4 regions of the Streptomyces sp. S186 genome follow, and region 1 is predicted to be linked to each of the others. Evidence: riboswitches for the same ligand, from Rfam matches in the RefSeq annotation. Region 1 holds a riboswitch; each other region holds the start of a gene.
What was found. Region 1 has a riboswitch for cobalamin ahead of ACRAS8_RS31865 (CbtB domain-containing protein). Riboswitches for the same ligand answer to the same signal wherever they lie in the genome.

Region 1 (7,593 bases):
GCTCACCGCCAGCCAGGTCCGCATCCTCTCCCTGCTCGCGACCGGCCGCAGCAACGCCGAGATCGCCACCCGGCTCCACCTGTCCCGGCAGACCGTCGACTACCACCTCAGCCGCCTCCGGGACCTGCTGGACGCCCCGACCCGCTGCGCCCTGGTCGCCCGCGCCTACGTCCTGGGCATCCTCGCTCCTCAGGCATGGCCGCCCCGCGCGGCGACACCGTAGATTCGGAGGCGCGACGGCCCGGCGGCGCTCCCCGCTCACCGCGCCGGCGCACCATGTGCCGTATCCCGTGGCGGGACACCACCCCACGCCCGCAGCAGCAGGAGGAACGACCGCGTGACCAGCCGCCTCACCCTCATCTCGCCGGCGATCAGCGCATCGCTGCGGCAGGCCCGCTTCGACGACGGCTCGTCGCTCGACGACGGCGGGGCGGCCCGGGCCCGCGCGGCGGCCGGTTCCCTGCCGACCGCCGCGCGGGTCCGCGTCTCCCCCAGCGTGCGCTGCCGGGAGACGGCCTCGGCACTCGGCCTCGACGCCTCGGCGGCCCAGGAACGGTCCGAACCATCCGAACTGTCCGGCCTGAACGTGGGCCGCTGGACGGGCCGCACCCTCGACGAGGTGGGCGCCGCCGAGCCGGACGCGGTCGCCCGGTGGCTGGCCGATCCCGGCGCGGCACCGCACGGCGGCGAGTCGGTACGGGACCTGTGCGAGCGGGTCACGCGGTGGCTGGACGACTGTGGTGGGACCGACGGACGGACGCTCGCCGTGGTCGAACCGGAGGTCGTACGGGCCGCGGTGCTGCACGTGCTGGGCGCGCCGGAGACGGCGTTCTGGCGGCTCGACGTGCCTCCGCTCGCGGCCACCGAGCTCACCGGACGGTCCGGGCGCTGGAACCTGCGGCTGGGACGTGCCCTCGCAGCCGAGGCGGAGCCGGCGACCGAGGCATAGGGATGCCCGGCCGCACGGTCCGCATGCCCTCGCGGTGCCTAGGGACTCAGTGCGCGGCGGATACGCCCGGCGCCGTCGCCTCCGACACCGGCTCAGGGTTCAGCTGCCGTTCGGCCAACTCCCCGAAGAGCAGGCCGAATCCGCTCCACAGGACGGTCTGGATGGCCAGTGCCGAGAGCCGGAACCGCCACAGCAGCGTGGCCGGGAAGTCCTTCGGCACCTCGTTGACGACCGGCAGCACCGCATACGCCAACCCGACCACGACGACGAACGCGGCCACCGCCACCACCGTCGCCCACCAGGTGCCCAACCCGGGCGCGAGGCGCTTGCCCAGCATCGTGGCGCCGATCGCCAGCAGGACGCCGAGCAGCATCATCAGGAAGTACAGCGTGGTGCGCTTGCCGATGGTGTCCGGTTCCCCGACCGAGGGCGGGTTGGCCGGGTACTTCAGGAACGGGACCACGTAGCCGGCCAGCAGCGCGCAGCCCGACAGCAGCAGCGCGGTCGCCCGCGGACCGAACCGCCCCACCCGGCCCAGGGCGAAGCAGTAGGCGAGGGCGGCGATGCCGCCGAAGGCGATTCCGTAGACCAGGACGCCGGTGGCCAGGCCGGCGGTGGACTGCAGCGAGCGGGAGACGACCTCCATCTCGTGTTCGTGGGAGTGGGCCGCCTCGAAACCGATGGCGCCGTTGACGTTCGGTTCGCCGAGGAAGTAGGCGACGACGAGGGCGAGCCCGCCGGCGGCCAGGCCGGCGAGCATGCCTCGTACGAGCAGGTTTCGGACCGTTGCGGAGTTCATGATGTGCGGCGTCCCCGTGTGTGTCAGTGGCAGGGGAAACCGAGCAGGTGGCGGGCGTCGTGCACCCACTCGTGCACGTCGGTGCCCTGGAACACGGAGGTGGCGCCCTGCTCGGCGCCGACGAAGTACAGCAGGACCAGCATCAGGATGCCGAAGAACACCGCCCACGGGGCGATCGCCTTCAGCGGCAGCGTGACGGGGGCGGCGGAGGTGGTGACGGACGGCCGGGCGATGGTCTGCGCCATGGCAGAGCCTCCTTCTGGGAGTTCGCGTCCCATTTCGGTGGTGCACAAGACGACGGCCGCGGGTCTGACTCACGCGACGCCCGAGGCGTCCCGCACACAGTGGCGCGACCGTGCCGGAGTCCCACCGGCTTCCGCTTCTCCGTCGTCGATATCGAAGAGAAACTACCGCGCGGCGGATGGCCCGCCAAGGCCGGACGGGCCACTTGTCCACGAAGGCGCTTGTCGACGAAGGCGCACGCCTCCGGCTGCCGTTCCGGGCGCCCGCCGCCACAACCCACATCCGTGACATCCGTCATACCGGCGCACGCCGGAAACTATCGTGCCTAGTAGTGACCACCGCGGCGACAAATGAGAATTTGTCCGGCTTGATCTGGCGATGAGGTGCGCCCGGGGCCTCGGCGGTCGGCCCGCCGCTCCGCTTCGGTCGTTCACCAGCGGAGTCCACGCCCCTGACGTCGTGCCAGACGCATACGAAGCCGCGCGGAGCGAGGCAGCACGATCACCCGCACACCGCAAGAGGCAAAGGATCAACTGTCCCGTTTAGTAGTAGTGCCCATTGCTCGCCCTGCCGGCACTTCCCAGAATGTCGGCCATCGGCGCAACGAGCGAGTGAGGTCAGGCATGAAGAAGCACCGTAGGAAGAGCAACCACCGGCGGCTGACGCTTGCCGCCCTCGCCGTAGCCGCCCTGGGTGTCCCCTCCGTCGCCATGGCGGCTTCCGCCGCCCCCGCCTCCGTCGACACGGCCCGTGTGGTGGAGCTGGTCAACAAGGAGCGCAGCAAGGCCGGCTGCGCCCCGCTGACCGTCAATGCAAAACTGGCAAAAGCCGCCCAAGACCACAGCAAGGACATGGCAGACCACCGCAATATGTCACATACCGGATCCGACGGCTCCGACCCGGGCGCCCGGATCAAGGGCGCCGGCTACAACTGGAACAGCTACGGCGAGAACGTCGCCTACGGATACGCCACCCCGGAGAGCGTGCTGGCCGGCTGGATGTCGAGCCCCGGACACAAGCGCAACATCCTCGACTGCTCGTTCAAGGAGACCGGCATCGGCCTCGCCCAGCCCGGCGACTACTGGACGCAGGATTTCGCCACCGCTCAATAACCCCACGGGAGAACCGCCCAATAACCCCATGGGAGAGGAGAGCCCCATGGGAGAGGGGGGAGGGACGCCCTACCGTCCGCCGTTGACGACGGCTCGCTCCACCGCGCCGTCCTGAAGGTGCCACCGCTGGAGGATCTTCGCGTAGGCGCCGGTCCGGATGAGTCGGTCGAGTGCCTCGCGCACGGCGTCGCGCAGTGCCGTACCGGTCTTGGCGACGGCGATGCCGTAGGGGACGGAATCGATCTGTCCGCCGACGAGTTGGAAGGCGCCGCCGCCCGTGTGGGTCGCCGCGGTGTAGGCCGCGACCGGGAAGTCGTCGAGGCAGGCGAGGGAACGGCGCTGGGCGACATCGTCGTAGACCTCGGCCGTCGAGTCGAATTTCCGGAGCGTCGGCTGCGCGGGGAGCCGCCGGCTCAGTTCGTCGAGGTAGTTCTCGGCCGCGGAGCCGCGCTGAACCGCAACCGGCTTGCCCGACACGTCCTCCAGTTTGCCGAGGTGGTCCGGATTGCCCTTGCGCACGACGAGCGACAGCCCCGCCTGGAAGTAGTCGATCAGGTCGACCCCTCCCCCGGTCTTCGCCCCGCTCGCCTGCCCGCCCTGGCGGTCCTTGGTGTCGACCATCGCCGAGATGACCAGGTCGAACCGGCCCTGGCCGAGGCCGGCGAGCAGGGAGTCGAAGGTCGCGTTCCGGAACGTGCAGCGGACGCCCAGCTCACGGCCGAGGGCGTCGGCCAGATCGACGTCGAGGCCGGCGGGCTTGCCGTCGCTGAGGAACTCCATCGGCGCATAGGCGATATCGGAGCCGACGGTGATGATGCCCTTGTCCGCGATCGCCTGCGGCAACCGGCCGGACGGTTTCGCGCCCCCGCCGGGCTTGCCCGCCGCACCCCCGCCACCCGTGCCCGCCTTCCCGCCCTCCGGCCACAGCGTCCAGGCCAGCGCCCCGCCACCGGCCGCGACACCGGCGAGGGACAGCGCCGCAAGCACACGGCGACGGCTCGGGCCCGAGGGCGCGGGCGGGCCGTACGTCCCAGGCAGCGGACCGGGGCGCGTGGGGACCTGCGGTGGGGCGGTGGGCGACGGGGACTTCGGGGGATCGGCCATCGTGCGGGTCGGCAGCGCGCCGAGGTCGAAGGCGGCGCCGGCGGGCTCTGCGGCCGACGGGCCCGCGGGGGAGGTGTCGTGGGATCTGTCGTGGGATCTGGGGTCGCCGAGCTGTGCGGACAGGCGGTGCAGCTGCCCGGCGAGGGGGTCCGGCAGCCAGTCGTCGTACGGGCCCGGTGCGCCGACCCGCGCGACGAGCTCGGGGAGGGCCGGTCGCCGCGCCGGGTCCTTCGCCAGGCACGATGCCGCCAACCCACCAAGTTTCACCGGGAGTTGACCGAACTGCGGCTGTTCGTGCACGGTGCGGTACATCAGCACCTGCGGCTCGGCGTTGCCGTACGGGCCGTCGCCGGTCGCCGCGTAGACGATCACGCCACCGAGCGCGAAGACATCCGCGGCGCCCGTGATGTCGGGTCCGCTCATCACGAGCTGTTCGGGGGCCATGAACCCCGGGGTGCCGAGGGCGGTGCCGGTCGCCGTCAGCGCGGTGTCCGCCGCGGAGTGCGCGATGCCGAAGTCGATGACGCGGGGGCCGGTGGCGGTGAGCAGGATGTTGGACGGCTTGAGATCGCGGTGCACCAGGCCGTGCGCATGCACCGCCGACAGCGCCTGGAGCAGGCCGGCCGTCAGCAGCCACACGGTGCGCTCGGCCAACGGTCCCACGTCGTGCACCGCGGAACTCAAGGGGACGCCCGGCACGTACTCGGTCGCCATCCACGGCACGTCGTCCTGCGGCGCGGCATCGACCACCGGCGCCACGAACGGTCCCCCGACCCGCCCGGCCGCGGCCACCTCACGGGCGAAGCGCTTGCGGAAGCCGGGGTCGTCGGCGAGTTCGGAGCGTGCGGTCTTCACCGCCACGGTCCGCCCGTCCCCCGCGCGGCCGAGATAGACCCGGCCCATTCCGCCGCCGCCGAGCAGCCCAATGATCCGGAACGGCCCGATCTGTCGCGGATCGCCCTTCGCCAGCGGTCGCACCCGTACCCCCACCCGTGCCGGCAATTACGGGGGAACAGTATCCCGCACCCGTCCGCCCGGCTGAGCGTCGGACGGGGCCACCGCGGCAGCACCGGGCGCCCTGCAAGCCGCCACGGCGTGAAAGTCGCGTGAAAGTCCCTTGTGCCGGCCCGCCGGCCCGTAGTGCGCTGCCCCTCATGAGGAGCATGCGGAGCATGAGAAAGCGGAGTATTCGGGCGGCGGCCGCACTGGTTGCCGTCCTGGTCACGGGCTCGCTGTGCGCGGCCGCGCCGGATTCATCCGCAGACGCGACCGGGGCCGGCGCCGGCACTGGAGGTCCACCACCGGCGGGCCGTACACCCACAAGTCCGTTGTCGACGCGTGCGGAGTCGACTCGCCTGGGCGTCGATCTCGACACCGTGACGATTCCGCAACTCCAGGCACGTATGGCGGACGGAGCGCTGACCTCCCAGGCACTGACCGCCGCCTATCTGCGGCGGATCCAGGCCGTCGATCCGAAGGTCCATGCGGTGCTGCGCACCGACCCGGCGGCGCTGCGCCAGGCAGCCGCCAGCGACGCCAGACACCGGCACGGTGCGACCCGCGGCCCACTCGACGGCATCCCCGTCCTGCTCAAGGACAACGTGGACACCCGCGATATGCCCACCAGTGCCGGGTCGCTGGCACTGGCCGGCCGCCCGCCACACCGCGACGCGGCGCTGGTGGTCCGACTGCGGGAGGCGGGCGCGGTGATCCTCGGCAAGACCAATCTGTCCGAATGGGCGAACTTCCGCTCCACAAAGCCGACTTCGGGATGGTCGGCGGTGGGCGGGCAAACCCACAACCCGTACGTGCTGGACCGCAATCCCTGCGGCTCGTCCGCCGGTTCGGCCGCCGCGCTGGCCGCGTCGTTGGCGCAGGTGGCGATCGGCACCGAGACGGACGGTTCCATCGTGTGTGCGGCCGGGATGAACGGGGTGGTGGGCCACAAACCCAGTCTGGGACTGGTCAGTCAGGCCGGGGTGGTCCCGATCTCGGCGCAACAGGACACCGCGGGCCCCATGGCCCGCAATGTGACCGATGCCGCGCTCACCCTGGCGACGCTCCGTGATGACGACGCCACGCGCCCGGGCACGCCCGCCAGCCATCCGGACACACCGACCCGCTCCAGCGGACTACGTGACACAAGCGAACCGCGTGACACAAGCGGACTGCGTGGCAAACGGATCGGCCTGTGGCGGCTGCCCGAACTGGGGCCGGAGGTGGACGCGTTGGTTGCCCGCACCGCGGAGCGGCTACGGAGCGCGGGAGCCACCGTCGTCGAGGTGACGCCCCCGTACCAGAAGCGCATCGCGGAACTGGAAATCCCCACGCTGCTCAGCGAGTTCCACCGGGACATCGATGGCTATCTCACCACCCGCGGCGGACCGCGGAACCTCGCCGGGCTGATCGCGTTCAACCGCACCCACCCGGCAGAACGGAGCTGCTTCGCCGGACAGGAGCTCTTCGAGCAGGCCCTCGCCGCGCCGCCCACCACCGATCCGAAGTACCGTGCGGCACGTGCGGAGTTGACGAACCTGGCCCGCCGTTCACTCGACGAGACCATGGCCACCCATCGACTGGACGCCATCGCCGCACCCACCAACCCCCCTGCCTGGACGACCGACTGCGCACGGGGCGACAACGACATCATCCCGTCCTCGACCCCCGCGGCCGTAGCCGGCTACCCGTCACTGTCGGTACCCGCCGGGTTCGTACACGAGCTGCCCGTGGGCCTGCTCCTGATGGCCGGCAACCGCCAGGACGCCGCACTCCTGTCCCTGGGCGCCGCGGTGGAGCACCGCCTGCACGCCTGGCAGGCACCGCGCTACCTCCCAACGGCGGGCCGCGACGCCTTCCGACGCGACGCCTTGCACTGAACCGGCCGCCACGGACACCGCCGGCGCGCCGCACGGCAGGCGCGCCTCAGTCCGCCCATTCCTCGGCGAGGACGGACCAGACCTCGGTGTCATGCCGGACTCCCCGGTACGGGAACTGCCTGCGCAACACTCCGTCGCGCCGCATGCCGAGCCGGCGGGCCGCCTCGATACTGCGCTTGTTGGCCGGGGTGGTCCGCCATTCCACGCGACTCATCCCGCGCTCGCGGAAGGCCCAGTCGATCAGTGCCCGGCTCGCCCGGTGCACCAGTCCGCGCCCCTCCCCCGCCGATTCCAGCCAGCATCCGATCTCACAGACACCCAGGGCCGCATCGAACTGCGTGAACATCACGCCGCCGACCAGCACGCCCTCCAGCCAGATGCCGTAGATCCGCGGCCCGTCCTTTGCCTGGCCGTCCGCATAACCCTGGAGGACCTGGATCGCGGACTCCAGGTCAGTGGTACGGGTCGCCCACGGAATCCAGGGGTCCACCGTGGGCCGGGCGCGGTCCA
Region 2 (7,593 bases), 720 kb from region 1:
ACCAGCTGGCCTCGGAGAAGAAGTGCGGTCACCTGGGCGGCAAGGTCCTCGTCCCCACCGCGCAGCACATCCGCACTCTCAACGCGGCCCGCCTCGCCGCGGACATCGCCGACGTCCCGACCGTCATCGTCGCCCGTACGGACGCGCTGGCCGCGAACCTGCTGACCAGCGACGTCGACGAGCGAGACGCCCGCTTCTGCACCGGCGAGCGCACCGCGGAGGGCTTCTACCGGGTGCACCACGGCATGGCCCCGGTCATCGCCCGCGGACTCGCTTACGCCCCGTACGCCGACCTGCTGTGGATGGAGACCGGCACCCCGGATCTCGCCCAGGCACGGGAGTTCGCCGAGGCCGTCCACGCCGAGTACCCGGACCAGCTGCTGGCCTACAACTGTTCGCCGTCCTTCAACTGGAAGGCCGCGCTGGACGACGACCAGATCGCCAAGTTCCAGCGTGAGTTGGGCGCGATGGGCTACCGCTTCCAGTTCATCACCCTGGCCGGCTTCCACTCCCTCAACCACGGCATGTTCGACCTTGCCCGCGGCTACGCCGATCACGGCATGACCGCCTATGTCGACCTGCAGGAGCGCGAGTTCGCCGCCCAGCAGCACGGCTTCACCGCGGTGAAGCACCAGCGCGAGGTCGGCACCGGCTACTTCGACCTGGTCTCCACCGCCGTCAATCCCGCCTCCTCGACCACCGCGCTGACCGGCTCCACCGAGGAAGAGCAGTTCCACTAGAGCGCTTCTGGCCGCCTGCGTGCCCTCCGTGTGCCAGGCAGTCCACAGACAGGCTTGGGGGCCGGCCGACTCCGCTTCGCCCGGCCCCCACCGCTCCCACCGCTCCCTCCGCTCCCACCGAGGAGACCCCTATGCCCACCCATGCACCGACGCACCGCGTCCAGGTCCGCGCGGCAGCACCACGGGACCGTCATCAGGAGATCCTCACACCGGAGGCCCTGGAGTTCGTCGGCCGGCTCGTCGCCGCCTTCGCGGATCGCCGTCTGGATCTCCTCAGGGAGCGCAGGCGTCAGGCCGCCCGGCTGGCCTCCGGATCCCCGCTCGACTTCCCCCTCGTCACCTCCGCTGTCCGCACCGACCCCGACTGGCGGGTCGCACCGCCTGCGCCGGGACTGACGGACAGACGGGTGGAGATCACCGGCCCTCCGGACCGCCGGATGACGGTCAACGCCCTCAACTCCGGTGCCAGGATCTGGATGGCCGACTTCGAGGACGCCACCTCCCCCACATGGGACAACGTCATCGACGGCCAGCTCAACCTGCTCGATGCAGTCGAGCGCAGGATCGACTTCACCACACCGGAGGGCAAGCGGTACCGGCTCGGCGGCGACCTGGCGACCATCGTCGTCCGGCCCCGCGGATGGCACCTCACCGAGGAACACCTCTACCTCGACGGCCGGCCGGCCCCGGCCTCCCTGGTCGACTTCGGCCTGTACTTCTTCCACTGCGCCCAACGGCAGATCGACGCAGGCTCGGGCCCGTACTTCTACCTGCCCAAGCTGGAGAACCGGTACGAAGCCCGCCTGTGGAACGACGTCTTCGTCCTCGCCCAGGAACTCCTCGGCATCCCTCGCGGCACCGTCCGCGCCACCGTGCTCATCGAGACGATCACCGCCGCCTTCGAGATGGAGGAGATCCTCTACGAACTCCGCGAGCACAGCGCCGGACTCAACGCGGGCCGCTGGGACTACCTCTTCAGCCTGATCAAGACCTTCGGGCACCGGACCGACTTCCTCCTGCCGGACCGCGCCAAGGTCACCATGACCGCCACGTTCCTGCGCGCCTACACCGAACTGCTGGTGCACACCTGCCACAAGCGCGGTGCCCACGCCGTCGGCGGCATGGCCGCCCATGTCCCGAGCCGGGACACGGCGGCCAACGAGGCAGCCCTTGCGAAGGTCCGGCTGGACAAGGAGCGCGAGGCCGAGGACGGCTTCGACGGCTCCTGGGTTGCCCACCCCGGACTTGTCCCCCTCTGCCGCGAGGTCTTCGACGGTGTCCTCGGCGACCGGCCGCACCAGATCGAGCGCACCCGTGACGACGTGGAGGTCACCCCGACCGACCTGCTGTCCGTGCGCCGCATCAGCGGATCGCCCACCCCGGACGGCGTCCGCACCAACATCGCGGTCGCACTGCGCTACTTCGACGCCTGGCTGCACGGCCACGGCGCGGTCGCACTGCACGGGCTGATGGAAGACGCCGCCACCGCGGAGATCGCCCGGACCCAGGTCTGGCAGTGGCTGCGGCACCGCGTCCTCGACCGCGCCACGGTGCTGCGACTGCTCGACGACGAGACGGCCGCCCTGGCCAAGGAGAAGCCGGCGGCGTACGCGGACGAGGCCCGCGACATCTTCGTCCGCACCGCCCTCGGCCAAGAGCTGCCCGGCTTCTTCACCACCGACGCCTACACCCGCCACCTCGTGCGGCACGGAACGGAGCAGTCATGACCACGGGCATCCAGCGCGTCGGCGTCATCGGCGGCGGTCAGATGGGCGCCGGCATCGCCGAGGTCTGCGCCCGCGCCGGGCTCGACACCGTCGTGTGCGAGGTCGACACCGCCGCCGCTCGAAAAGCTCGCGAGCGCATCGCCGCCTCGCTGGGACGCGCCGTCCATCGCGGCAAGACGGACCGGGAGGCCGCCGAAGACGCCCTGGCCCGGCTCGTGTTCACCACAAGCCTCGACGACCTCGCCGACCGGCACCTGGTCGTCGAAGCCGTCGTGGAGAACCCGGACGTCAAGACAGAGATCTTCACCGCCCTCGACAAGATCGTCGAAGACCCGGGGGCCATCCTGGCCACCAACACCTCCTCCCTCCCGGTGATGCGTCTGGGCATGGCCACCGGCCGGGCCGACCGCGTCCTCGGCCTGCACTTCTTCAACCCCGTGCCGGTCATGCCACTGGTGGAGATCGTCACCTCGCTGCACACCAGCACCGAAGCGGCCACGACGGCGGAGACGTTCGCCCGCGACGCGCTCGGCAAGACCGTGATCCGCTCTCAGGACCGGGCCGGCTTCGTCGTCAACGCCCTCCTCGTCCCCTACCTCCTGTCCGCCGTCCGGATGGCGGAGTCCGGCTTCGCCACCGCCGCCGACGTGGACAAGGGCATGGAGCTGGGCTGCGCCCACCCGATGGGACCGCTCCGGCTCGCCGATCTGATCGGACTGGACACCGTGGCCTCCATCGCCCGCTCGCTGTACGAAGAGTTCAAGGAACCCCTGTACGCCCCGCCGCCGCTGCTGCAGCGGATGGTCGAGGCCGGGCTGCTCGGCCGGAAGACCGGCCGGGGGTTCCACACCTACGACCGGGGTTGAGGGACCCCGGGGTGCCGCCCGGGCCAAAGGACCCGCGCTGCGGTGGGACGAGGCGCGGGGCGACGGTTGGAGTCGTCCCGCGCCTCGTACAAGTGGCCTCAGCAGAACGGGATTTGCCCTCCGTGACGCCGAAGGTGGTAACCGGGTCATACCTCGCCATAAGGTGGCGAGTGCAGCTGGTGCGCCCTGCCCGCCAGGCAGGCGCGTCGTAAGAGGGAACCCGGTGGGAATCCGGAACTGCCCCGCAGCGGTGAGTGGGAACGACCGCCGTCATACGCACTGGACCCGAGGTACGGGGTCCGGGAAGCGACGGCCAGTAGGTGCCCGCCGGGAGACCGGCGGACGTGCCCGCGAGTCCGAAGACCTGCCCGCTGCCCGCGTGCGCCCATGCGTACGCGGAGATCCCGGTGACCTTCGAGGGCGGGTCGGCGTAGTCGTCAGGCGGGCACCAGCGTGTGCGGTGGCACAGGCGGCGTGCCCCGCCCGGCCTGCCGTCCTTCGCGCCTTCGTCACGTCCCGGGGTCGCTCCACCAAGAGCTCGCGCAGGAGAGTCTTGTGACAGCCAAGTCCGCGGCCGCGGCGACACGCGCCACCGTGTACGGCTACCCCCGCCAGGGCCCGCGCCGGGAGTTGAGGAACGCGATCGAGGGCTACTGGCAGGACCGCGTCGGCGCCGCCGAACTCCATCGGACCGCGCCCGTGCCGCGCAGCACCAACTGCCAGCAGCCCGCCGAGGCCGGTGCGGGCGAGGGACCGACCGGCGACCGGCTGTGGATCAATCCGGACTGCGGTCTGAAGAGCCGCTCCTGGGCCGAGGTCCGCCCGGCCATGGAACGGATGACCGCGGCAGCCCGGCACGTCCCCCACCAGCTCTCCACCAAGAACTGAAAGCCGTCGAACCATGGACCGCATCACCACCGGCCCGGCCCACAAGGCCCCGGCCGACTCACAGGTGACCCTCGCCCACATCATGAGCGAGCACGACACCAACCTGTACGGCACCATCCACGGCGGCGTCATCATGAAACTCATCGACGACGCCGCCGCGGCCGCCGCCGGACGGCACGCCGGCGCACCCGCCGTGACCGTCTCCGTCGACCGGATGACCTTCCTCACTCCCGTCCATGCAGGCGACCTGCTGAGCGTCCACGCAAGCGTCGAATACGCGGGACGCACCTCCATGGACGTCGGCGTGCGCGCCACCGCCGAGCGGTGGAACGCCTCCGGGCCCACCGCCGAAGTAGCCACCGCCCACCTGACGTTCGTCGCCATCGACGAGCACGGCGCACCCCGGCCCGTACCCGAGCTGCGACCGGTCACCGCCGAGGAACACCAGCGACAGCTCCAGGCCGTGCGGCGCCGCGCACTGCGCGCAGACCGACGCACAGCCGCCGGCTGAACCGCGGGGCGGGGGTGCCGGACTCCGGTACCCCCGCCCCGCGCCACTGCCGCAGCAGTAGACGGTCGGCCACACGCGACCGCTTTCCTGCGCTCCAGCAATTGCCATGCATACCGAAAAGCGAGCCACGCCGGCACAGGCAGGGCCGAAGGATCTGGTCCGGCGGGGTATCCGGGCCGTCGGCCGCCTCCAGGCTCTCCTTCGCGAGGTCGGGGTGCAGCTCGACCTCGCACCGCTCGACCGTCCAGTCGGCGAGCAGCTCCGAGCGTTCCAGCAGCTCCTCCACCAGGGCATGGACCGCCTCCTCGGCGAACTTCAGCGCCGGCGCGTCCACGAACACCTTCACTGATACACCGCCGGGATGGACGCCCACCCACGTGTCGGCGATCTCCACTTCCACACCGTCCGGACCGTCGATCGACTCGACCGAGTCGACACCCTGCTCCAGAAGCGCCCCGGCACCGACCCGCTGCAGCTTGTCCATCTCCGGAGCGCCGCTCGCGATCTGTGTATCCACTGTCGCTGCGTACGTCACGCCGCCCAGCCTTGCAGGACAACACACCACTTGCGGCAGCAATGCCGACTTCGAACCGTCCTTGCACGCACCCGCCGAGCAGAGCCCTCAGCTGCAGCGCAAGCCTGTTCGGTGGCAAATCCGGCCGCCGCGCCACTCTCGTCCCAGATGGAGCAAGGGGGCGTCTTCTCAGGTCAGGAAGTCATTGGGCGGCGGAAGGCCCCCTGATTCCCAAGCTCAGAGTGCGGGTTCGATTCCCGTCACCCGCTCCAGAGCAAAGGCCAGATCGACACTCTGGGCCTTGTTCGTTTGCTGCCTCGCCCTTTTGGGGTCGCGTGCCATTCGAGTGCCACAACGGACCGATTAATGCGCCGAGTTGGGCGCTCGCAAGTCACGGCCGGGTAGCCTGATCGTCCGTCACCTCGAATCGCGAGACGCCCGAACTCCGGGTCGGCGAGCGCTATTCCCTTGCCCGCTTCCCATTCCTGCACCGATTTCGATATCAGGGCCACCAGTCTGGTCCAGGAGTGCGTTCGACGCGCACCATCCGCTCGCTGACGCCGAGGGCGCGCAGCAGGTCGAGGATTTCGATGACCTCAGAGAGCGGGAAGAGGCGGACTGTCGCAGCCGGTTCGGCGATACGACGTCGCGGGTGATCCCGGAACGCCCAACGCGTCTGCGCAGGCCGGGGCTGTTGCACGGTCAGCGACTCGGCAGGGGCGACCGCGCGGGGAGACGGTCCCGTCAACCCTCGGCGTCGAGCGGGAGTGTGAGGACGGCCTGGGCTCCGCCGTCGGGGGCGTTGGTGAAGGTCAGCCGGGCTTTGATGAGGTGGGCGTGGCCCAGGGCGATGGTGAGGCCGAGGCCGCTGCCCTTGCCGCGTTCGGGGGCGCCGGTACGAAAGGGGCGGGGCCCTTCGGCGAGCAGGCCGGGCGGGTAGCCGGGGCCGTGGTCCCGGACGGTGACCGTGCCCCGTTGGAGGGTGACGGTGACCGGGGGGTGTCCGTGCCGGTGGGCGTTGGCAAGGAGGTTGGCGACGATGCGTTCCAGGCGGCGCGGCTCGGTCAGTACGGCGGTGTCGTCCACCACGTCGAGGCGGGCGGGGAGGGCGGTGGAGGCGATGGCCCGCTGGAGTACTTCGGTGAGGTGGTGGGGTTCGAGGTGGGCGGTGTCGACGTCTGCGTCGAGCCGGGAGACTTCGAGCAGGTCCTCGATCAGGCCGCACAGCGCCTCGGCCCGGTCGCGTACGAGGTCGGCCTCGTGGGAGTCGGGCAGGATCTCGGCGGCGGCGAGCAGGCCGGCAGCGGGGGTGCGCAGTTCGTGGGTGACGTCGGCGGCGAACCGCTGCTCGGCGCGGAGCCGGTCCTGGAGGGCGGCGGCCATCTGGTCGACGGATGTGGCGAGTTCGGTGAGTTCGCGGGAGCCGCGGATGCGTCCGATACGGGCGTCGAGGCGGCCGTCGGCGATCGTGCGGGCGGTCGCCGAGACCCTGCGTACCCGGGCGCTGAGCGGTTTGGCGAGCAGGAGGCCGACGAGGGAGATGACGGTGGCGCTGCCGGCGGCCAGCGCGATGGTGGTGCGGGCGAAGCGGTCGTCGGCGTTGCGTTCCAGGCTGTAGTCGCTGCGTACGGACAGGGTGCGCGAGCCGATGCCCGCTGCCGCCCACAGGACGGGACCGTTGGGACCGTTGACGAGTTGGGTGGCCAGACGGCCGTCGGAGACGCGCCGGGCGAGTTCGGGTGGCAGTCCCGGGGCGTCGAGTGCGACGTTGTCGCCGGTGACGGCGGAGGTCTGCGCGTAGGTGTTGAGTGCCTGTTCCAGACGGCCGAGAACGATGCTGCGGTTGAGGTCCAGGCGCTGGTCGGAGGCGGTCACGGTGGTGAGCGCGCCCAGTGCGGCGGCCAGCACGCAGGCCACGGCGGCGATGAGGGCGGCGACCCGCCAGTGGAGGCTGCCGCCGGACTTCACACCGCCGTCGGACTTCGCGCCGTCGCCGGCTTTCCTGCCGCCGGGCTTCTCGCGGCGGCGGCTCGTCGCACCGGTGGAGCCGGCGGGCACGCCGGGACGGGGCAGGCTGCCAGGCATACCGGGTCAGCCGACGATCTTGTAGCCGAAGCCCCGGACCGTCACGATGCGCTCGTGCCCGATCTTGGCGCGGAGCCGCTGGATGTGGACGTCGACCACCCGGGTGTCGCCACCCCAGGCGTAGTCCCAGACCTCCTTCAGGAGGGTCTCCCGGCTGAGCACCCTGCCCGGGGCCGAGGTCAGCTCAAGGAGTACGCGCAGCTCCGTCGGGGTGATCGGCAGCAGTTCCCCGGCGACCCGCACCTCCATCGTCTCGGCGTCC
Region 3 (7,593 bases), 3.0 Mb from region 1:
GGCGCTCCTCGGCTGACGCCGCGCGAGCGGTCAGCGTTCCGGGTACCTCCGCGGTGTCCAGACCGTCTCCGTGCCGTCGTCGCGCCGCACCCGCCGGGTCAGCGACGAGCCGACGAGCAGGATCGTGCGCATGTCGACCTGGGCGGGATCGAGGTCGATGAGCGGGACGGTGCGCAGCGACTCCTCGGGGCCGCCGATGTCGCGGGCGAGCATGACCGGGGTGTCCGGTGCGCGGTGCTCCAGGAGGACGTCCCGGGCCTTGCCGACCTGCCAGGTGCGGCTGCGGGAACCGGGGTTGTAGAGCGCCAGCGCCAGGTCGGCGGAGGCCGCCGCGCGCAGCCGCTCGGCGATCACCTCCCAGGGCTTGAGCCGGTCGGAGAGCGAGATCACCGCATAGTCGTGGCCCAGCGGCGCACCGGCCCGCGCGGCGGCGGCGTTGGCGGCCGTGACGCCCGGCAGGACGCGTACCGGCACGGCCCGGTAGGGCTCCTCCGACGCCACTTCGAGGACCGCGGTGGCCATGGCGAAGATGCCGGGGTCACCGCCGGAGACCACGGCGACCCGGCGGCCGCGGCGCGCCAACTCCAGGGCGAACTCGGCGCGTTCGGACTCGACCTTGTTGTCCGAGGGGTGCCGGCGCTGGCCCGGGCGCACCGGGACGCGGTCCAGGTACGTGGTATAGCCGACGAGGTCGTCGGCGGCGGCCAGGGCGCCGCGGGACTCCGGGGTGAGCCAGCGCGGACCGGCCGGCCCGGTGCCGACCACGACCACCTCACCGCGCTCGTCGGCGGCCGGCTCCGGCTCCCCGGCGGAGGAGGCGATGCGGCTCGGCACGACCGCGACGGAGAAGTACGGAACGGTGTCGGCGTCGACGTCGGCCAGCGCGCCGGTGCGCTCCCCGGCCATGGTGGCGCGCTCGACATAGCGGGCCTCCGCCATCCGGCCGGAGCGCTCCAGGGCCCGGCGGACGCTGGGGAAGGTGCGACCCAGCTTCATCACGACCGCGGAGTCGGCGGCGCTCAGACGCGCCGTCAGCTCCTCCTCGGGCAGGGTGCCGGGGAGGACCGTCAGCACCTCGTCGGCCTCGGTGAGCGGGGTGCCCAGGCGGGCCGCGGCGGCGCTGACGGAGGTGACGCCGGGCACGACCTCGGTCGGGTAGCGGTGCGCCAGCCGCTTGTGCATGTGCTGGTAGGAGCCGTAGAAGAACGGATCGCCCTCGGAGATCACCGCGACGGTGCGGCCGGCGTCGAGATGGGCGGCTAGCCGCGCCGCCGCCGCCTCGTAGAACTCGTCGAGAGCCCCGCGGTAGCCGCCGGGGTGGTCGGTCGACTCGGTGGTGACCGGGTAGACGAGGGCTTCCTCGATGTGGTCCGGGCGGATGTGCCCGGCGGCGATGGACCGCGCGATGGAGCGTCCGTGCCGGGCGCTGTGGTACGCCACCACATCGGCCCCGGCGATGATCTCCACCGCCCGCACGGTCATCAGGGACGGGTCGCCGGGGCCCAGGCCGACGCCGTAGAGGCGGCCGGTGGAACGCTCAGGGGAGGGCGCGGCCGGCTGGTCCGCCGCACCGCTGCTGGCCTGCTGCTCGCTCACGCTCACTCTTCCTCGCTCGCCAGGGCGTTGATCGCGGCCGCGGCCATGGCACTGCCGCCGCGCCGCCCGCGCACCACGATGTGGTCCAGCTTCGCCGGGTGGTCGATCAGCGCGTCCTTGGACTCGGCCGCGCCTATGAAACCGACGGGGATACCGAGGACCGCGGCAGGGCGCGGCGCGCCTTCCTCGATCATTTCCAGGAACCGGAAGAGCGCGGTGGGGGCGTTGCCGAAGGCGACCACGGCGCCCTCCATGCGATCCCGCCACAGTTCGAGGGCGGCGGCGCTGCGGGTGGTGCCCAGCCGCGCGGCCAGCTCCGGGACGGACGGGTCGCCGAGGGTGCACAGCACCTCGTTGTCGGCGGGCAGCCGCTTCCGGGTCACTCCGCTGGCCACCATGGTGGCGTCGCACAGGATCGGCGCACCGGCGCGCAGCGCGGCGCGGGCACTGGCCACCACCCCCGGGGTGAAGGCGAGGTCGCGGACGAGGTCGACCATGCCGCAGGCGTGGATCATACGGACCGCGACCCGGCTGACGTCGGCGGGCAGGCCCGAGAGGTCCGCCTCGGCGCGGATGGTGGCGAAGGACTGGCGGTAGATCGCCGCCCCGTCCTTTTCGTAGTCGAACGCGGTCACTGGGGCCTCGGGTTGGTGGGTTGAGGGGTGGAAGGAGAAGCAGAGGGGGCAGACGGCGGAGCACCGGGCGGGGGCAATGTTTCACGTGAAACCGGCGCCGGTGAGGCCGTTTCACGTGAAACGGCGGCCAGTTGAGATGTTTCACGTGAAACCGTCGGTGGCGGCGGGGAGTTGGGGCCCACCGCGGTGGTGCGGTAGCCCTCGGGCGTCGCCAGCGCATCGACCCAGGCGCCGTGCGGATGGCCGCAGCGCCGTTCGCAGCCCGACCAGTGGACGGGCAGCCTGGCGGGCACTGCGGAGCCGTCCGCCGGGACGGGCCGGCCCACGGAGAGCGCGGCCGCCGCCTCGCTCCGCACGTCCCTGCGGGACTTGGCGCAGCCGGGCAGGCCCGTGCAGGCGGTGACCCGGCGCCAGGGGGAGTCGGGGTCGGTGACCAGTCCGGCGGCGGCGAGGTCGGTCAGCCGCCGGGCGGCCAGGGCGGCGGGCAGGCCGGGGACGACGATGCCGCGCCAGGGCGTGAGGCGCAGCGTGCCGCAACCGTCGTCGTCGGCGATCCCGGCCAGCAACCGCCATTGGGCCACCGACAGACGGCCGAGCGGCGCGAGGACCACGACGGCGCGGCGGCCGTCGGGTCCGTCGACCGCACCGGGGGCGGTGGCATCGGCGTACGGCACGGCCGGCCGCGGGCCGGCGGCGTCCGCGTACTCCGCGGCGATGCCCGCGGTCCGCAGCGCGCGCTGCACCTCCCGGGCGGTCAGCGGCCGCGCTGCGGGCAGTTCGCGGACCCGCCAGGCGCCGTCGCCGCGCTCCGCGGCGGCGGCCAGGAAGACCTCCGCGGCCGTCAGCGCCGCCCGCGGGACGTCGTCCGCCGCGATCCGCAGCACCGCCCGCTCGTCGCCGACCCGCAGCAGCGCCCCGTACCCGGACGCGGTGTCCGGCGGATACGCGGTGTCCGCCGGGGCCCGCCGGCCGGATTCTGCGAGCAAGGTCACATCGCCGCCCAGGTCCGCCACATCGCCCCGTCCGTCGTCCAGGACGAACAGGAAACGGCCCGAGAGCGCCGTCGCCGGCTCGCTCGCGCACAGCAGTGCGTCCAGGCTCCGGGCCCACAACCGCACGTCGGAGGGGGTGTGCCGGTCCAGTCCGGCCAGCGGTGAGGCCAGCACGTTGCGGATCCGCTCATGGCGGACGGACGGCAGCAGCCCGGCGTCGGCGAGCAGACCGGCGAGCGCCTGCCCGCAGTCGTCGGGCAGGCCGCGGAGTTCGACGTTGCCGCGGGAGGTGAGCGAGAGACGGCCGTCGCCGAGGCGGTCCGCGGCGTCCGCCAGCGCGCTGGCCTGGCGCACCGTCAAGTCCCCGGCGGGCACCCGCACTCGGGCCAGCCGGCCGTCGGCGGCGGAGTGCAGCCGCAGCGCTCCCGGGCAGGCGTCACCGCGGTCCCGTACCGGCGGTCCGGGCCGGTCGGGGCGGGGTGCGGGGGTGGGCGGCATGGCGGCGAGCATACCTACGTCGGTGGCGCCCGGAACCGGGTCGAGGGGATCGGGTGAGACGGCCGCGTAGGCCCGCTCCCGCGGTCCGGCGGCAGCCCTTACTATGCAGGTCGGCGGGTCGGCTGACCCGCCGGACGCCAGCGACGGCGCCAAGGGAGGAAGCCCGGTGAGAATCCGGCGCGGTCCCGCCACTGTGAACCCGGCCACCGCCGGGTGAGCCAGGAACTCCCGCCGTCCATACGACCACCCGGGGCGTGGACACCCCGAGGAAGGGCTGCGCCGTGATTCTGCTGCTGTCGACCTCCGACACCGACCTGCTCAGCGCACGCGCGGCCACCGGCCCCGTGCCGTACCGGCTCGCCAACCCCGCCCGCCTCGACCTCGCCGAACTCCCCGGCCTGCTGGAGGGCGCCGACCTCGTCGTCGTCCGCCTCCTCGGCGGCCTCCGCGCCTGGGAGGACGGCCTGGACGTGCTGCTGGCCGCGGACCAGCACCGCCCGGTCGTCGTGCTCACCGGCGAACAGGCCCCCGACGCCCAGCTCATGGAGGCGTCCACGGTCCCCGTCGGCATCGCCGCCGAGGCACACGCCTACCTCGCGCACGGCGGCCCGGCCAACCTCTCCCAGCTGGCCCGCTTCCTCAGCGACACCGTCCTGCTCACCGGCCACGGCTTCGAGCCGCCCGCGGCCGCGCCGTCCTGGGGCCCGCTGGAGCGCGCCGCGACGGAGGCGGCCGGCCCGACGGTGGCGGTGCTCTACTACCGCGCCCACCACATGAGCGGCAACACCCGCTTCGTCCACGACCTGTGCGACCAGATCGAGCGCGCCGGCGGCCGTCCGCTGCCGCTGTACGTCGCCTCGCTGCGGGCCCCCGAGCCGGAGCTGATCGAGGAGCTGCGCGCGGCCGACGCCCTCGTCACCACCGTGCTCGCCGCGGGCGGCACCAGGCCCGCCGAGGCGTCCGCGGGCGGCGACGACGAGTCCTGGGACGCGGGCGCACTGGCCGCCCTGGACGTGCCGATCCTCCAGGCGCTCTGCCTGACCGGGTCGCGCGCCGCCTGGGAGGAGAACGACGAGGGCCTCTCCCCGCTCGACGCCGCCTCGCAGATCGCCGTGCCGGAGTTCGACGGGCGGCTGATCACCGTGCCGTTCTCCTTCAAGGAGATCGACGAGGACGGCCTCCCGGTCTACGTCGCCGACGCCGAGCGAGCCGCCCGGGTCGCCGGGATCGCCGTCCGGCACGCCCGGCTGCGCCACATCCCGGCTACTGAGAAGCGGCTGGCGCTGGTGCTCTCCGCCTACCCCACCAAGCACTCCCGGATCGGCAACGCGGTCGGCCTGGACACCCCGGCCAGCGCCGTCGAGCTGCTGCGCCGCCTGGCGGCCGAGGGCTACGACTTCGGCGACGAACCGGTGCCCGGCCTCGCGTCCGGCGACGGCGACGAGCTGATCTACGCCCTCATCGAGGCCGGCGGCCACGACCAGGAGTGGCTGACCGAGGAACAGCTGGCCCGCAACCCGGTCCGCATCCCCGCCGCCGACTACCGCCGCTGGTACGCCACGCTGCCGCAGGAGCTGCGGGAGTCCGTCGAGGAGCACTGGGGCCCGCCGCCCGGCGAGATGTTCGTCGACCGCAGCCGGAACCCCGAGGGCGACATCGTGCTGGCCGCCCTGCGCCGCGGCAATCTGCTGATCCTCATCCAGCCGCCGCGGGGCTTCGGCGAGAACCCGATCGCGATCTACCACGACCCCGATCTGCCGCCGTCCCACCACTACTTGGCGGCCTACCGCTGGATCGCCGCGCCCGCCGCCGACGGCGGGTTCGGCGCCGACGCCATGGTCCACCTCGGCAAGCACGGCAACCTGGAGTGGCTGCCCGGCAAGAACGCCGGGCTCTCCGCCGCCTGCGGCCCGGACGCGGCGCTCGGCGACCTCCCGCTCGTCTACCCGTTCCTGGTCAACGACCCGGGCGAGGGCACCCAGGCCAAGCGCCGGGTGCACGCCACCCTCGTCGACCACCTCGTCCCGCCGATGGCCCGCGCCGACTCCTACGGCGACATCGCGCGCCTGGAGCAGCTGCTCGACGAGTACGCCGCGATCTCCTCGATGGACCCGGCCAAGCTGCCCGCCATCCGCGCGCAGATCTGGACCCTCATCCAGGCCGCCAAGCTCGACCACGACCTGGGCCTGGAGGAGCGCCCCGACGACGACGGCTTCGACGACTTCCTGCTGCACGTCGACGGCTGGCTCTGCGAGGTCAAGGACGCGCAGATCCGCGACGGCCTGCACGTGCTGGGCGCCGCCCCGGCCGGCGAGGCCCGGGTCAACCTCGTCCTGGCCATCCTGCGCGCCCGGCAGATCTGGGGCGGCACCGCCGCACTGCCCGGACTCCGGGAGGCGCTCGGCCTGGACGAGTCCGCCGCCACCCGCACCGCCGCCGACGACGCCGAGGCCGTCGCCCGCGGCCTCGTCCAGGCCATGGAGGACGCGGACTGGGACCCCGCCGCCGCGGCCCGGGTCGCCGAGGGCCACCCGGCGGCGGTCGCCGACATCCTCGACTTCGCCGCCCGGGAGGTCGTCCCGCGGCTGGCCGCCACCACCGACGAACTGGACCACGCCCTGCACGCCCTGAACGGCGGCTTCGTCCCGGCCGGCCCGTCCGGCTCGCCGCTGCGCGGCCTGGTCAACGTCCTGCCGACCGGCCGCAACTTCTACTCCGTCGACCCCAAGGCCGTCCCGTCGCGGCTCGCCTGGGAGACCGGGCAGGCGCTCGCCGACTCGCTGCTCGGCCGCTACCGCGACGACAACGGCGACTGGCCGGAGTCGGTGGGCCTGTCCCTGTGGGGCACCAGCGCGATGCGCACCTCCGGCGACGACGTCGCGGAGGCGCTGGCGCTGCTGGGCGTCCGCCCCGTGTGGGACGACGCCTCGCGCCGGGTGACCGGCCTGGAGGCCATCCCGCTCGACGAGCTGGGCCGCCCCCGCATCGATGTCACCCTCCGCATCAGCGGCTTCTTCCGCGACGCGTTCCCGCACGTCATCGGGCTGCTCGACGACGCGGTCCGGCTCGCCGCCGGTCTCGACGAGCTGGCCGAGAGCAACTTCGTCCGGGCCCACGCCCAGGCGGACCTCGCCGCGCACGGCGACGAACGCCGCGCCACCACCCGGATCTTCGGCTCCCGCCCCGGTACGTACGGCGCGGGTCTGCTCCAGCTCATCGACTCCCGCGACTGGCGCACCGACGCCGACCTCGCCGAGGTCTACACCGTCTGGGGCGGCTACGCCTACGGGCGCGGGCTGGAGGGCCGCCCGGCCCGCGAGGAGATGGAGACCGCCTACAAGCGCATCGCGGTGGCCGCCAAGAACACCGACACCCGCGAACACGACATCGCCGACTCCGACGACTACTTCCAGTACCACGGCGGCATGGTCGCCACCGTCAAGGCGCTCAAGGGCAAGGCCCCGGAGGCGTACATCGGCGACTCGACCCGCCCCGAGACCGTTCGCACCAGGACGCTGGTGGAGGAGACGTCCCGGGTCTTCCGGGCCCGTGTGGTCAACCCCCGCTGGATCGAGGCGATGCGCCGCCACGGTTACAAGGGTGCCTTCGAACTCGCCGCGACCGTGGACTACTTGTTCGGCTACGACGCCACGACCGGTGTCGTCGCCGACTGGATGTACGACAAGCTCGCCCAGACCTATGCCCTCGACCCGGAGAACCGCGCGTTCCTCCAGGAGGCCAACCCCTGGGCGCTGCACGGCATCGCCGAACGCCTCCTGGAGGCGGAGTCCCGCGGTATGTGGGAGAAGCCGGACGCCGAGACGCTCGCGGCGCTGCGGGAGGCGTTCCTGGAGACCGAGGGCGAGCTGGAG
Region 4 (7,593 bases), 4.5 Mb from region 1:
GCACCCCGGTGCCGCCCGAGCGCACCCTCGCCGCGGAGTTCGACACCTCCCGCACCACGGTCCGCCAGGCTCTTCAGGAACTGGTCGTCGAGGGCCGCCTGGAGCGCATCCAGGGCAAGGGCACCTTCGTCGCCAAGCCCAAGGTCTCCCAGGCGCTGCAACTGACCTCCTACACCGAGGACATGCGGGCCCAGGGCCTGGAGCCGACCTCCCAGCTGCTGGACATCGGCTATGTCACCGCCGACGACCGGCTGGCCGGGCTGCTGGACATCGCCGCCGGCGGCCGGGTGCTGCGCATCGAGCGGCTGCGGCTGGCCAGCGGCGAGCCGATGGCGATCGAGACCACCCATCTGTCGGCCCGGCGGTTCCCCGCGCTCCGCCGCAACCTCGTCAAGTACACCTCCCTGTACACCGCGTTGGCCGAGGTCTACGACGTGCGGCCGGCGGAGGCCGAGGAGACCATCGAGACCTCGCTGGCCACCCCGCGCGAGGCCGGGCTGCTGGGCACCGATGTCGGACTGCCGATGCTGATGCTCTCCCGGCACTCCCTGGACGCCCAGGGCCGGCCGGTGGAGTGGGTGCGCTCGGTCTACCGCGGCGACCGCTACAAGTTCGTCGCCCGCCTGCAGCGGCCGGCGGACTGAGCCGCCCGCACCCTCGCACCCGTCCCGTCCGGGCACCGGGCCGGCCCAACTCCCCCACGGCAACGGTGTCGTACCGATATGCGGACAGCTAGTGACGCGCGCCACGACCCTGGCTTAGATTTCCAGCCGATCACCCACCGGAATTCACCGAGTTCACCAGGGACGGGAGCCACGGTCATGGCTGAGAACGCCGCATCACCGGACCGCAGACCGGTCGTCACCCCGACACGGTTGGTGGCCGGATTGTGCCTGCTCGCCCCGTTCGTCGCGATGCTGTGGGTGAGTTCCTACGCCCGGATCGAGCCGACGCTGATCGGGATCCCGTTCTTCTACTGGTACCAGATGGCGTGGGTGCTGATCTCGACGGCGCTGACGACCCTGGCCTACAAGCTCGTCCAGCGTGAGCAGCGCGCCCGCAAGGGCGGTGCGGCCCGATGACGACCCCCGTCACGACCCTCGCCGCCGCCTCCCGGGGCGTGAACGGCGTGGCCCTCGCCGTCTTCGTCTTCTTCTTCCTCGCCGTCACGGTCATGGGCTTCCTGGCCGCGCGCTGGCGCCGCGCCGAGCACTCCGCCAACCTCGACGAATGGGGCCTGGGCGGGCGCAGCTTCGGCACCTGGATCACGTGGTTCCTGCTCGGCGGCGACCTCTACACCGCGTACACGTTCGTGGCGGTGCCGGCGGCGATCTACACCGCGGGCGCGTCCGGCTTCTTCGCCGTCCCGTACACCATCCTGGTCTACCCGCTGATCTTCACCTTCCTGCCCCGGCTGTGGTCGGTCTCGCACCGGCACGGGTACGTCACCACCTCCGACTTCGTCCGCGGCCGCTTCGGCTCGAAGGGCCTGTCGCTGGCGGTGGCGCTCACCGGGCTGCTCGCCACGATGCCGTACATCGCGCTCCAACTCGTCGGCATCCAGGCCGTCCTGGACGTGATGGGCGTCGGCGGCGGCGAGCACGCCAACTGGTTCGTCAAGGACCTGCCGCTGCTGATCGCGTTCGCGGTGCTGGCCGCGTACACCTACTCCTCGGGGCTGCGGGCGCCCGCGCTGATCGCGTTCGTCAAGGACGGGCTGATCTACCTCGTCATCGCGGTGGCGATCATCTACATCCCGATCAAGCTGGGCGGCTTCGGCGAGATCTTCCACGCGGCCGGCAAGGCGCTCGCCCAGCCCGGGCCGATCGCCGGCAAACCGCGCGGCGAACTGACCAGCGGCCCCAACGCCCAGTGGGCGTACGCCACACTGGCGCTCGGCTCGGCGCTGGCGCTGTTCATGTACCCGCACTCGATCACCGCGACGCTCTCCTCGCGCAGCCGCAACGTCATCCGCCGCAACACCACCATCCTCCCGCTCTATTCCCTGATGCTGGGCCTCCTCGCGCTGCTCGGCTTCATGGCGCTCAAGGCCGGGACGGACACCCGGGGCAACGCCCAGCTGGCGATCCCGCAGCTCTTCGCGGACATGTTCCCCAGCTGGTTCGCGGGGGTGGCGTTCGCCGCGATCGGCATCGGCGCGCTGGTGCCGGCCGCGATCATGTCGATCGCCGCCGCCAACCTCTTCACCCGGAACGTCTACAAGGACCTCCTCAAGCCGGGCGCCACGCCCGAGCAGGAGCACAAGGTCGCCAAGCTGGTCTCCCTCCTGGTCAAGGTCGGTGCGCTGGTCTTCGTCCTCACCATGGACAAGACCGTCGCCATCAACTTCCAGCTGCTGGGCGGGATCTGGATCCTGCAGACCATGCCGGCGCTGGTCGGCGGCCTGTTCACCCGCTGGTTCCACCGCTGGGCGCTGCTGGCCGGCTGGGCCGTCGGCATGGTCTACGGCACCCTCGCGGCATACGGGGTGGCCGGCCCGACCCAGCAGCACTTCGGCGGCTCCAGCGCGGAGATCCCCGGCATCGGGCAGATCGGCTATATCGGCCTCACCGCGTTCGTCCTGAACGTCGTGGTGACGGTCGTCCTGACGCTCGTCCTGAAGGCCCTCAAGGCCCCCGAGGGCACCGACGAGACCTCCCCCGACGACTACACCGCCGACCTCGGCGACCAGGGCGTCACCGCCGACCTGTCACCGGCCACGACGGGGGCACCGGCGGGGCACTGACGCTCCATCACCCGCGGACTAGGGCGCTTCTGACGGATCTCGGTGGAGGAAGGAGCGGCGCCTGGTGCGTGCTCTCGCAAGGCGCCGGGATGGCTTCATAGCGGAGCTATGGAGACATTTCGGCAACGCCGCGAGAGTGCGTGCCAGGCGCCGCGACGCCGCGGAGATCCGTCAGAAGCGCCCTAGGGCCGCCGCACTCCCCCAGCGGGGCGCGGCGGCCCTTCGCGCTGCGCATACCTGCGGGAATGATATGAGGCGGCGACACAAGATGTGGGGGTGCGCGCGGGGAGCAGCACAAGATGTATGCTCGTCCTCGCTGTCGCCGCAGGGGAATCCGGTGCGAATCCGGAACTGTCCCGCAACGGTGTGTGAGCGTGATCCACGGGCCGTCCCCACGAGCCCGGCGGCCCGCTCCCGAGTCCGAGGACCTGCCGACGGTACGTCCGCACCGCCATCGGTGCGGCGTCGATACGTCCGGGCCCCGAGGGGTGGGCCGACTGGACGCCGCGCGGCCGGCCCGCGCACCCCCGGCTCGCCGCGGGGTGCCCCCTTGCCCGCACGGCTCCCGTCGCGCCACCGCCCCTCCCGGCCCCCGCCGAGTGAGGGAGAGCATCAGGTGACCATCGCGCCAACGGAGCCCGCGTCAGACGCCGAGGTCGTGCAGCCCGTGGTGGCCACGCCTCCCGCGAACGAGGACGGCCCGGGCGTCGCCCTGCTGCGCACGCTGACCGAGCTGACCGCGGACCTGACCGCGACCGACCCCGGCAAGGTGGCCGCCGCCGCGCTGCGCGGCCGGCACCCCGGGTCCGACGAGGCCGAACTGCGGTCGCTGGCCATCGAGGCCGCGGCCGGGCTGATCGGCGACGAGCCGCAGTACTCCCGGCTCGCGGCCCGCCTGCTCACCCTCGCCATCGCCGAGGAGGCCGCCGGGCAGGGCGCCACCTCCTTCTCCGCCTCGATCGCGGTCGGCCACCAGGAGGGTCTGATCGCGGACCGCACCGCCGAGTTCGCCGGCACGCACGCCGCGGGGCTGGACGCGCTGGTGGAGCAGGCCCTGGCAGCCGGCGCCGACGACCGGTTCGGGTACTTCGGGCTGCGCACCCTGCACTCGCGCTATCTGCTGCGCCACCCCACCACCCGCAAGGTGATCGAGACGCCCCAGCACTTCCTGCTGCGGGTGGCCTGCGGCCTGGCCGAGGACGACTCCGCGCGGGCGCTCGCGGACGTCGCCGAGCTGTACCGGCTGACCAGCACGCTCTCCTACCTGCCGTCCTCCCCCACGCTCTTCAACTCCGGCACCCGCCACCCGCAGATGTCCTCCTGCTATCTGCTGGACTCGCCGCTGGACGAGCTGGACTCGATCTACGACCGCTACCACCAGGTGGCGCGGCTCTCCAAGCACGCCGGCGGCATCGGGCTGTCGTACTCCCGGATCCGCGCCCGCGGTTCGCTGATCCGCGGCACCAACGGGCACTCCAACGGCATCGTGCCGTTCCTGCGCACCCTGGACGCGTCGGTGGCGGCGGTCAACCAGGGCGGCCGCCGCAAGGGCGCGGCCTGTGTCTACCTGGAGACCTGGCACGCCGACATCGAGGAGTTCCTGGAGCTGCGGGACAACACCGGCGAGGAGGCCCGCCGGACCCACAACCTCAACATCGCGCACTGGATCCCGGACGAGTTCATGCGCCGGGTGGAGGCGGACGCGGACTGGTCGCTGTTCTCCCCCGCGGACGTGCCCGAGCTGGTCGACCTGTGGGGCGCGGAGTTCGACGCCGCCTACCGGGCCGCGGAGGCCGCGGGCAAGGCTCTCAAGCAGGTGCCGGCCCGGGTGCTGTACTCCCGGATGATGCGCACCCTCGCGCAGACCGGCAACGGCTGGATGACGTTCAAGGACGCCGCCAACCGCACCGCCAACCAGACCGCCGAGCCCGGCCGGGTCGTGCACTCCTCCAACCTGTGCACGGAGATCCTGGAGGTCACCGACGACGGGGAGACCGCGGTCTGCAACCTGGGGTCGGTCAACCTCGCCGCGCACCTCGGTGCCGACGGCGAGATGGACTGGGAGAAGCTGGACGCCACCGTCCGCACCGCCGTGACCTTCCTCGACCGGGTCGTGGACATCAACTTCTACCCGACCGAGCAGGCCGCCGCCTCCAACTCCCGTTGGCGGCCGGTCGGTCTGGGCCTGATGGGCCTGCAGGACGTGTTCTTCCGGCTGCGGCTGCCGTTCGACTCGGCCGAGGCCCGGGAGCTGTCGACCCGCATCTCCGAGCGGATCATGCTCGCCGCCTACGAGGCGTCCGCCGACCTCGCCGAGCGGCACGGCCCGCACGAGAACTGGTCCGCGACCCGCACGGCGCGCGGTGTGCTGCACCCGGACCACTACCCGAACGCCGAACCGCGGTGGGCGGACCGCTGGGCGGCGCTGCGCACCCGGATCGCCACGACCGGTATGCGCAACTCCCTTCTGCTGGCCATCGCGCCGACCGCCACTATCGCCTCCATCGCCGGCGTCTACGAGTGCATCGAGCCGCAGGTCTCCAACCTCTTCAAGCGCGAGACGCTGTCCGGCGAGTTCCTCCAGGTCAACACGTACCTGATCGAGGAGCTGAAGGAGCTGGGCCTGTGGGACGCGCGGACCCGGGACGCGCTCCGCGAGGCCAACGGCTCCGTCCAGGAGCTGACCTGGATCCCCGAGGACGTACGGCACCGCTACCGCACCGCCTGGGAGATCCCGCAGCGCGCCCTGATCGACATGGCCGCGGACCGCACGCCGTTCCTGGACCAGAGCCAGTCGCTCAATCTCTTCATGGCGTCGCCGACCATCGGCAAGCTCAGCTCGATGTACGCCTACGCCTGGAAGCGCGGCATCAAGACCACCTACTACCTGCGCTCGCGGCCGGCGACCCGGATCGCACAGTCGGCGCGCGCCGCGTCCGTCCCCGCGCAGCTTCCGGTGACCGATCCCGAGGCGGTCGCCTGCTCCCTGGAAAACCCCGAGTCCTGCGAGGCATGCCAGTAATGTCCCACCCGTCGCCTGAAACGAACGCCGCGGCCGCGCACACCGCCACCACCGACGGCAAGAAGAACCTCCTCGACCCGGGCTTCGAGCTGACCCTGCGTCCCATGCGGTACCCGGACTTCTACGACCGCTACCGCGACGCGATCAAGAACACCTGGACCGTGGAGGAGGTCGACCTCCACTCCGACGTGGCCGACCTCGCCAAGCTCTCCCCCGGTGAGCAGCACCTCATCGGCCGCCTGGTGGCGTTCTTCGCCACCGGCGACTCGATCGTCGCCAACAACCTGGTGCTGACGCTGTACAAGCACATCAACTCCCCCGAGGCGCGGCTCTACCTGAGCCGGCAGCTCTTCGAGGAGGCGGTGCACGTCCAGTTCTATCTGACGCTGCTGGACACCTACCTTCCCGACCCGGACGACCGGGCCGCCGCCTTCGCGGCCGTGGAGAACATCCCGTCCATCCGGGAGAAGGCCGAGTTCTGCTTCAAGTGGATGGACTCGGTGGACAGTCTGGACCGCCTGGAGTCCAAGGCCGACCGCCGCCGCTTCCTGCTCAACCTCATCTGCTTCGCGGCGTGCATCGAGGGCCTCTTCTTCTACGGCGCCTTCGCCTACGTCTACTGGTTCCGGTCGCGCGGCCTGCTGCACGGCCTGGCCACCGGCACCAACTGGGTGTTCCGCGACGAGTCGATGCACATGGAGTTCGCCTTCTCCGTGGTGGACACCGTCCGTGAGGAGGAGCCCGACCTCTTCGACGACGCGCTCCAGCAGCAGGTCACCGACATGCTCAAGGAGGCCGTGGAGGCGGAGCTGCAGTTCGCCCGCGACCTGTGCGGTGACGGCCTGCCCGGCATGAACACCGCGTCGATGCGCGAGTACCTCCAGTGCGTCGCCGACCAGCGGCTGCGCCGCCTGGGCTTCCCGCCCGTCTACGGCTCGGAGAACCCGTTCTCCTTCATGGAGCTGCAGAACGTCCAGGAGCTGACCAACTTCTTCGAGCGGCGCGCCTCGGCCTACCAGGTCGCCGTCGAGGGCTCGGTCTCGTTCGACGACGACTTCTGATCCGTTCTGATCCCTTTCTGATCCCGGCCGCCGGGCCTGTCGTTCCGGCCGCCCGCCGAATGTGAGCGTTCGATTAGCGGGCGGCCGGAGCGGCAACCGGAAGCCTGCCCACCACATCTACGCAGACATGGAGGGCAGGAAAACGGGCACGAAGAAGAGCCGCCGGTACATCGACTATCCCCGCCTGGGCCGCAAGGGGGTGCGCCGCTGGCTGCCGTCGTGGCGCCTGTGGCTGGGCACGTTCGCGTTCGGCCTCGCCTGTCTGGCGGGGCTGTTCGCGTTCGTCTACGCGAAGGTCGACATCCCCAACGAGAACGCCCAGGCCGCCCGCGAGGCCACCGTCTACTACTGGGCGGACGGCAGCCAGATGGTGAGCGTCGGCGCCGTCAACCGGCAGAACATCTCCCTCGACAAGGTGCCGAAACCCGTCCAGAACGCGGTGATAGCGGCGGAGAACGCCACCTTCTACGAGGACCACGGGGTCTCGCTCACGGGAATCGCCCGGGCCGCGGTGAACATGATCTCCGGCGGGGACACCCAGGGCGGTTCGACCATCACCCAGCAATACGTGAAGAACACGTATCTCTCGCCGGACCAGACCGCCACCCGCAAGGTGAAGGAATTCATCATCGCGCTGAAGGTCAACAACCTGAAGTCGAAGGCGGAGATCCTGCGCGGCTATCTCAACACCAGCTGGTTCGGGCGTGGTTCGAACGGTATCCAGGCGGCCGCGCACGCCTATTACGGCATCGACGCCAAGGACC

Region 2: it holds a riboswitch for cobalamin, as region 1 does, so the genes downstream of both, ACRAS8_RS35110 (hypothetical protein) here and ACRAS8_RS31865 (CbtB domain-containing protein) in region 1, are expected to answer to the same signal.
Region 3: it holds a riboswitch for cobalamin, as region 1 does, so the genes downstream of both, cobN (cobaltochelatase subunit CobN) here and ACRAS8_RS31865 (CbtB domain-containing protein) in region 1, are expected to answer to the same signal.
Region 4: it holds a riboswitch for cobalamin, as region 1 does, so the genes downstream of both, ACRAS8_RS11970 (ribonucleoside-diphosphate reductase subunit alpha) here and ACRAS8_RS31865 (CbtB domain-containing protein) in region 1, are expected to answer to the same signal.

What each region holds. Positions count from the first base shown of each region.
Region 1 covers NZ_CP193932.1:7,361,840-7,369,432, reverse strand. Annotated here, with positions in the region: gene ACRAS8_RS31880 (PAS domain-containing protein) at 1-223, shown strand, start outside; gene ACRAS8_RS31875 (histidine phosphatase family protein) at 338-949, shown strand; gene ACRAS8_RS31870 (CbtA family protein) at 996-1,748, opposite strand; gene ACRAS8_RS31865 (CbtB domain-containing protein) at 1,772-1,993, opposite strand; cobalamin riboswitch at 2,032-2,174, opposite strand; gene ACRAS8_RS31860 (CAP domain-containing protein) at 2,615-3,103, shown strand; gene ACRAS8_RS31855 (protein kinase domain-containing protein) at 3,173-5,185, opposite strand; gene ACRAS8_RS31850 (amidase) at 5,380-7,083, shown strand; gene ACRAS8_RS31845 (GNAT family N-acetyltransferase) at 7,130-7,593, opposite strand, start outside.
Region 2 covers NZ_CP193932.1:8,086,746-8,094,338, forward strand. Annotated here, with positions in the region: gene aceA (isocitrate lyase) at 1-740, shown strand, start outside; gene aceB (malate synthase A) at 872-2,467, shown strand; gene ACRAS8_RS35105 (3-hydroxybutyryl-CoA dehydrogenase) at 2,464-3,333, shown strand; cobalamin riboswitch at 3,494-3,719, shown strand; gene ACRAS8_RS35110 (hypothetical protein) at 3,889-4,221, shown strand; gene ACRAS8_RS35115 (acyl-CoA thioesterase) at 4,235-4,732, shown strand; gene ACRAS8_RS35120 (hypothetical protein) at 4,650-5,249, opposite strand; gene ACRAS8_RS35125 (ATP-binding protein) at 5,991-7,331, opposite strand; gene ACRAS8_RS35130 (response regulator) at 7,338-7,593, opposite strand, start outside.
Region 3 covers NZ_CP193932.1:4,330,107-4,337,699, forward strand. Annotated here, with positions in the region: gene ACRAS8_RS18570 (cobalt-precorrin-6A reductase) at 1-16, shown strand, start outside; gene ACRAS8_RS18575 (precorrin-2 C(20)-methyltransferase) at 31-1,602, opposite strand; gene ACRAS8_RS18580 (precorrin-8X methylmutase) at 1,599-2,231, opposite strand; gene cobG (precorrin-3B synthase) at 2,228-3,733, opposite strand; cobalamin riboswitch at 3,819-3,968, shown strand; gene cobN (cobaltochelatase subunit CobN) at 4,003-7,593, shown strand, end outside.
Region 4 covers NZ_CP193932.1:2,896,395-2,903,987, forward strand. Annotated here, with positions in the region: gene ACRAS8_RS11955 (GntR family transcriptional regulator) at 1-644, shown strand, start outside; gene ACRAS8_RS11960 (DUF3311 domain-containing protein) at 822-1,082, shown strand; gene mctP (monocarboxylate uptake permease MctP) at 1,079-2,746, shown strand; cobalamin riboswitch at 3,046-3,177, shown strand; gene ACRAS8_RS11970 (ribonucleoside-diphosphate reductase subunit alpha) at 3,363-5,768, shown strand; gene ACRAS8_RS11975 (ribonucleotide-diphosphate reductase subunit beta) at 5,768-6,829, shown strand; gene ACRAS8_RS11980 (transglycosylase domain-containing protein) at 6,957-7,593, shown strand, end outside.